Regions from separate parts of the Pseudoalteromonas sp. S4741 genome, predicted to be linked through region 1. Evidence: predicted binding sites of a transcription regulator. Region 1 holds the regulator's gene; the other holds the start of a gene.

What was found. Region 1 encodes sigma-54, which starts transcription at its own class of promoters, with help from an activator protein. Its sites were predicted from a motif close to GTTGGCACGNNNNTNGNNT; they were not measured.
Region 2: CWC30_RS02435 (EF-hand domain-containing protein) is a predicted target of sigma-54. The motif match lies at 1,616-1,634, and genes of this name have one in related genera.

What each region holds. Positions count from the first base shown of each region.
Region 1 is NZ_PNCN01000063.1:14,156-17,987, forward strand. Features, by position in the region: gene ptsN (PTS IIA-like nitrogen regulatory protein PtsN) at 1-289, opposite strand, end outside; gene hpf (ribosome hibernation promoting factor) at 294-581, opposite strand; gene CWC30_RS10600 (RNA polymerase factor sigma-54) at 608-2,107, opposite strand; gene lptB (LPS export ABC transporter ATP-binding protein) at 2,177-2,902, opposite strand; gene lptA (lipopolysaccharide transport periplasmic protein LptA) at 2,899-3,438, opposite strand; gene lptC (LPS export ABC transporter periplasmic protein LptC) at 3,428-3,832, opposite strand, start outside.
Region 2 is NZ_PNCN01000015.1:43,752-47,583, forward strand. Features, by position in the region: gene CWC30_RS02415 (amidohydrolase) at 1-263, opposite strand, end outside; gene CWC30_RS02420 (calcium-binding protein) at 468-704, opposite strand; gene CWC30_RS02425 (EF-hand domain-containing protein) at 713-949, opposite strand; gene CWC30_RS02430 (hypothetical protein) at 1,106-1,333, opposite strand; gene CWC30_RS02435 (EF-hand domain-containing protein) at 1,346-1,579, opposite strand; gene CWC30_RS02440 (HAMP domain-containing sensor histidine kinase) at 1,877-3,331, shown strand; gene CWC30_RS02445 (hypothetical protein) at 3,333-3,832, shown strand, end outside.

The DNA of each region.
Region 1 (3,832 bases):
CCGGTCTGTTATCTATCGCATCAAAATTAATAGCCGTTTCGCTCACTAATATAAGAGCAAGAGGCTCTTGTACACCACTCATACGACCATGAGGAATTGCAATTCCTCGACCTATACCTGTACTCCCTAGTTTTTCTCTGGCGGTTAACGCGTTAAGAATATCTTGTTGTGTTAAATAGGGCAGTTTATTGTGAGCCAATTCACTGATAAATTCTAAAATTCTTTTTTTACTATTAAAAAGGACCGCAGCTTTACTGCAGTCCTGACAGATAAGTGAGCTTAATTTCATAGTGTTAGTGTCGAGCAAGTTTCTCTTTGTGTTTAATTACTTGACGATCTAGCTTGTCAATCAGCGAGTCTATAGCGGCATACATATCTTGGTGTTCAGTAGAAGCAAAAATCTCAGCGCCACTAACATGAACGGTTGCTTCGGCTTTTTGGTTTAGTTTTTCTACATCGAGAATAACGTGCACATTCGTTATGTGATCAGTGTGCCTCTGTAACTTCGAAAATTTACTATTTACGTAGTCTCTAAGCGAGTCGGTAATATCTACATGGCGACCAGTTAAATTCAGTTGCATAAACATTTTCCTCTTTGTTGTACGCCTTAAATCAAACTTTTACGTTGATTTGACGGGGGAATAGCTAGAGATTCGCGATACTTTGCAATAGTTCTCCTTGCTACTTTAATTCCTTGCTCAGCCAATATATCTGCAATTTTACTATCACTCAATGGTTTAGCTGAGTTTTCTGCAGCGATTAATTTTTTAATTAATGCGCGTATTGCTGTCGATGAACATTCGCCACCATTTTCAGTGCTTACATGGCTTGAAAAGAAATATTTAAGCTCAAAAATACCGCGTGGTGTGTGCATGTATTTTTGCGTAGTAACACGTGAAATAGTCGATTCGTGCATTTCTACCATTTCGGCCACGTCATTAAGTACCATAGGCTTCATCGCCTCAGGACCATGTTCAAAAAAGGCCTGTTGTTGTTGCACAATACAGTTAGTTACTTTAAGCAGTGTGTCGTTTCTACTTTCTAAGCTTTTTATAAACCATTTAGCTTCTTGTAAGTGTGAGCGAATAAACTGGCTATCGCCGCTTGATTTAACCGTACGCGACATAGCTGCATATTGGCTGTTTACCCTAATTTTAGGCATGCTATCTGGGTTTAGTTCAACCACCCAACGGCCTTTCACTTTTTTAACCGACACATCAGGAATAACGTACTCAGACTCTTCTCTAACAATAGTGTCAGCGGGTTTTGGGCTAAGCGTGTGAATTAACGTCATGACTTCTTTAAGCTCATCTTCTTTGAGCTTAGTTTTTTTCATTAACGTGCGATAATCACGCGCAGCCAGTAAGTCAATGTGATCGGTTAAGATCATTTTTGTTTCGTTTAAAAAAGGCGTGTCTTGGTCAAACTGATTTAGTTGAATACACAAACACTCTTGTAAACTACGCGCGGCTATTCCTACCGGATCAAATAACTGAATACGCTTTAAAACGGCTTCTATTTCATCAAGTTCAACTTCATCTTCTATGTCGTTTTCTTGATTAAAACTTTCTAATATTTCTTCACAGCTAAGGGTTAAAATACCAGAATCGTCCACAGCTTCTACGATTGCAATCGCGATGGCTTCATCTGTTGGGCTAAATGGCGTCAGTTGCAATTGCCACATTAAATATTCATGCAGCGTTTCAGTTGAAGAGCCTTGATAAATTGATTCATCTTCAGGCATTGGTCCCGAGGAAGAGGCAGGTGCTGCGCTCATGTATTCATCCCATGTAACATCCATTGCCATATCATCGCTAATGGTGTCTTTGGTCATGGCTTCGCCGCTATCTTGCTCATATTCGCTAGGTTTTTCATCAGCTGAAGCACTTAGCGTTGATTCATCGGTATCGGCTTTTTGTTCGTTTTTACCCGCAGCATCTTCACTGTAATCTTGTTCTTCAACTTCAAGCAAGGGATTACTATCGAGTGCTTCTTGAATTTCTTGCTGGAGATCCAATGTACTGAGCTGCAATAAGCGAATTGCTTGTTGCAACTGTGGAGTCATTGTAAGTTGCTGGCCCATGCGCAGCTGTAATGATTGCCTCATTTATCTCTAACAATCCTTTTAAATTAGTATGATTAATCTTAGCAGATGCTTAGTGGAATAACACACATATTAGAGCTTGAACTGCTCGCCCAAATAAACATCGCGTACTGTTTTATCGTTTAATACATATTCTGGAGTGCCTGATGCAATTAACTCCCCATGAGAAACTATGTAGGCTTTTTCACAAACATCAAGTGTTTCGCGGACGTTGTGATCTGTAATCAATACGCCAATTCCTCGGTTTTTAAGGTGCTCTATAATCTTTTTAATATCTAATACAGAGATAGGATCAACCCCTGCAAAGGGTTCGTCTAGTAGTATAAATTTAGGATTTGCTGCTAATGCTCGCGCAATTTCAACACGGCGACGCTCACCACCTGACAGAGCCATACCTTGGCTGTCACGAATATGCTGAATACTAAATTCATCAAGTAAATTATTTAAGGTATCTTCACGTTGTTGCTTATTGAGCCCTTTACGTGTTTCTAATATAGCCATTAAGTTTTGATAAACCGTCAGCTTTCTAAAAATAGATGATTCTTGTGGTAAATATCCTATCCCTAGGCGAGCTCGACTGTGCATTGGTAATAAAGTGATATCTTGATCATCGATTGATATTTTACCTTTATCGCTCGGTACAAGGCCTACAATCATGTAAAAGGTCGTGGTTTTACCTGCGCCATTGGGGCCAAGTAAGCCGACAATGCTGCCTGCTTCAACTTCTAGACCAACGTTTTTCACCACTTCACGGCCTTTATAGCTTTTCGCTAATAGCTCTGCTTTTAATGTGCTCATGGTTGGCCTTTATCGTCTTCTTTTTTGTTTTCAACAGGCACTAAAATAGTGTGTACACGGTCTGTTGAGTTTTCGTCTTTTTCTGCGCTAATTAACTGCTGCTCTATATCGTAGGTGATACTTTTAGCAGTTATTTTTTGACCTGCTTGAGCAATACTGGCATCGCCGATTAAGGTTAAAAAACGTTGCGAAACATCGTAACGTACTTCATTCGCACTGGCACTCATGATGGTGCCATCTGCTTGTGTTTCTTCAAAATATGCAGGGCTGCCTGTGGCAATTAATAATTGCTTGTTATCGCCTAAGTCATCGCGTTTATGCACTTCTAAACGGTCAGCTGTGATACGGCGATTACCATGAATAATTTCAACATTTTTCTCAAAAATGCCCACGTTTTCTTTTAATTGACCTTCCTGCCTGTCAGCACTAATTGAGATTTGATTAGCCGCAGGAGCTTCAGTGGTTTCCTCTGCATGGCTATGAAATGCAATCAGTAATGAAGGAACAATTAGAATTTTAAATAGGTTATTGGTCATAATATAGGGTTCGCGTATGGTTAATAAGTTTAATCACTTCGGTTTTTAAATCGGCCTCAAGGCCTTTGCCTGTGATTTTTAAATTAGGTCCTGTAATAACGACAGGCTGCTCTGACTGCATAGTGAGTAGTTTTATATCTACATTGATGCTATCGGCTGTGATCGTATCGATCATGGCGTTATCGGCTAAATTTAGCGCTTTTACATTGCCCTCTAATACGAGTTGACGATCGTCGTAGAGGGTGGCCTCATCAGCGTTAATACGCCATGTTTGCTGCTCGTTGTATAACGTAAATATAGGTTTTTCAAAAAAGGTAAAACCAAGTTGTTGGTATAACTCCATTTTTACCGCAGTTACTTTGTGGCTTATTTTACCTTGTTCATCATAAGCCGT
Region 2 (3,832 bases), on a different contig from region 1:
GGTAATAAGGTTTTTCCATTGGCGTCAATTAGGGTTGCGCCCGGGAAGCTATTTTTTAAGCTGTCAGGACCTGTTTTAACTACTTTGCCATCTTTTATAACTAAGGTCGTAAACGTATTTACTTCGCCATGGCGCATTTTTCCTTTGTATAAAGGGGTGTAGCCATTGGCATTATATATTACTTTCGTTTGTGCAATTGCCACACTAGATAAGGCGCAGAGGCTTGCTAGTAATACCGGTTTAATTAATTTATTGAGTTGCATAAGAGGTATGTTGTTATTATTTGTACTATCACAGTAGCAAACTCAAATTTAGAATACCAATAGCATAATTTATTAAGCGTCGTATAAGTCAGCTTTTAGCTAAAGCAAGCAACAAGTTAAGGGTGAAATAGGATGTGTTAACAATAGGAGTTAAACTTTTTCAAGCTTGATATTGTTAACCAAGCTTTAATTGAGTGGGGCTATTTATTTACTGGCGTACAAGCTGTATTCGCTTAATGATAATTGTGCGTCTTTATCACGGTCATAACTGCCAAAACGTGACCATAAAGCAGGATCACTGGCAGCTTCAGGGTAAGTTAAAAAGCCATCTTGGTTGCGGTCAAGTTTTTCAAACTTTTCGGCAATATAACTGCTTGTTGCAAAACTCATACAGCTAAAAACAGTCAGTGTTAGTAAAATAATATTATGAAAAGGCTTCATATAAATGCTCAGTACAGGTTAGTGGTTAAGTAGTTTTTAAACTCAGTTAAAGAAATTCTGTTATCTTGATTTTCATCCCAATTTGAAAATGAGTTTAATAGCTGAGGCTGAGCAGCAAGCTCGCTATGGGTTAAATATCCATCATTATTTTTGTCCAAGTGGTCAAAGCGTTGCTTTACATCAAGTGCGAATGCACTTTGGCTGATAAAAAGTAAAGCACCAATAAAGGGAAGCAGTATTCTCATAGTTGGCGTTCCAAGGTGTATTTTAATTGCTGACAGTATTGAAAGAAAGCACTTGCCATAATTTAACTCCCAACATTAAATCCGTTTACACACTCCCTCAGGGATTATGGCAAGTGCTTTTAACTCTATACTAATAGATTAAACTTGAATCTAAACTTAAGGTTTAAAGTTTTGGAATTCTTTTTTAGAAATCATCTCGTTGTTATCTTTGTCTAAATCGGCAAACTGCTTAAGTAATTGTTTATCTTGCTTTGCCTCAACAAGCGATATTTGGTCATCCATATTTTTATCTAAATGCATAAAACGTACATTTAATGGCGATGCCAGTGCGGTGGCACTAATAGCTAAAAATAGGAGCGAAAAAGCACCAATTAGTTGTTTCATGAATGTACTCCTTTATTTTATAAACAGCTTAAATTCATTTAGAGATATGAGTCCGTTTTCATCGGTGTCTATCTGTGCAAAGTTCTCATGTAATAAAGCATCTTCACCTGCTTCAGCTTCACTTAATGTGCCATTACTGTCTTTGTCTAAACGATTAAATTCAGCATCTACATCAAGAGCGAATAAATGAGTACTGGTTAGGCACAGACCAATAAGTGCAGCGTTCTGTAAATTATTTCTGAACATTCCTTGGCTCTTTTAAAATTAATATTAATGTTTCCATTACAAAAATGATGCCAATATTAATTTTTATTAATAATCAGCGGGTTATGTTTTTTTGTGGTGGTTGGTGCGTAATTTTTACAAGTAACTGTGTGTTTTATGCAACAATTTTGCAGTTATAAGCGTTTAAAATTTTTTAAATCAATTGCTTAACTTGTCGCTATTTTGAGACAGTAGGGGTTTTTATCCTTGATGGTTCAGCGAGTGTATAAGTTGAGCACTTAATAATAGAACGTTAAAAAAATAGCAAAGGACTTTTGTATGCCCGCAGTCATGGCTGAAAAATATAAAGCATTGATAAATTGGCGCCCCAATTTAATTGGCCAATTTGTAATGAGCATGCTGTTGTCGCTGCTGCCCTTATCTATAGTAGTTATTGTGTTTTTAAATGTATTAAATAAGCAATTAGCGGTCACTCAGCAAATTGTGAGTAATAATTACCAAGTAACTAAGTCGTTTAATGTGCTTAAGCAAGAGCTTAATAGTTTAGAAAGGGCAACAAGACAAAACTGGGTATTAAAGAGCGACTCACTCGATAAGCTAATCGTAGATAAATGGCAATCATCATTGCAAAACATCAATGAGCTAAAACAACTTTCAAATAACCAAGCAAATACACACCAATGGCAACGGCTAACGGATACTTTGCAAACGGCGCATACTCAACTTGTGGTTGAAGCGCGTCAACAAGCTGAATTATTTGTGCCAATCAGCGAAATACTAGCGGAGCTAACATTGTGGTTGCGTGAGGAAAATGAAGCCAAAATCACTCAAAACCAAATTAAGCTCACAAATTTACAAGCTTCATTTATAAACTGGTTGGTTGCACTTACGCCTTTAACGCTACTTGTTGGTGGCGGGTTTTTGTGGCGCATAAGCGGGCGCTTAAAAAGCTTAACCTCAGTGATTGATAAATTAGGCCAAGGAGATTGGCAGCAAAAAATATCGGTGCAGGGATCAGCTGAACTCATAGAGTTAGGTAACAAGTTGCAGTGGGTGCAAGCGCAGCTGCATATGTTAGAACAACAAAAAGATACATTTTTACGCCACGTTACTCACGAATTAAAAACCCCTTTGGCTTCTATGGTTGAGGGCACTGAATTACTAGCCGATGAAATCGTTGGCCCCATCAATAACGAGCAAAAAGCGGTACTTGGGCTGATCAGTCAATCGATGGTGAGGCTACGTACTATGATAGACAGTTTATTGAGTTATAACGCCATTCGCACCAGTAAAGACAACGTCAGTGAAGTGGAATTTAATCAGCTAATAAAAAAGGTAAATAACCACTTTGAGCACCGCTTAAATGCGCGAGAACAATCGCTTATTTGGCACAATAGTTTACCTAATATTTCTCTTAGTTTGCCACGGGAGTTAATTGAAATGATTTTAATTCAGTTAATCTCCAATAGCTTAAAGTTTTCTCAGCCAAACCAAGTCGTTACTATTAGCTTGAGTCTAGAAAATAACGGCCTAAATATGCAGGTGGCAGATGAGGGCTGTGGCATTAAAGAGCATGAAAGAGAACATGTTTTTGGGGCGTTTTATCAAGGTAAACATACCAAAGAGATTAGCTTACAAGGCAGTGGTTTAGGCCTTACTATAGTCAAAGAGTCAGTTGAACAGTTACATGGACAACTAAAAATTGAGCATAATGAGCCGCAAGGCTGTCGATTTAACATTGTCATCCCCTATAAAAATAAAGGAGTTAAATAATATGTCTGCGCGTTTAATGGCTATTGTATGGCTAACCAGCAGTCTTGTTTTTTTATCTGGGTGTGAAATAACAAACACTCAAACACAGGGTGAATCAGCATTAAATGTACCCTCTCAGCCAGATAAAAAAACGAATCAGCCAAACCCCAAACCTCGGCCAAAAGCAGAGCCAATATATCCCTCTGCAGCGCAAGTTATTGCTTGGCATGCCAATCAGTGTGGTGGCTTTAAATTAACGCCTGACAATGAAACCTACTTAGGGGAGCAAGCACTGAAAGCGTTTTTTAGTACAGCATGTTTAAAGCTTAGTAGTGACCCCAATACTGTTATGAGTCAATTACTTAAGCTGGATCAGGCGTACTATTGGCCCGATGATATAAAGCACTATTTATGGCTGCAAAAACAGCACGTATTAATGCAAATAGATGCAAAAAAACAACAGCAAGCATTGAACGCCAAAATGCAAAAAACCTTGTCGTCATTAGCCGCAATTGAACAGCA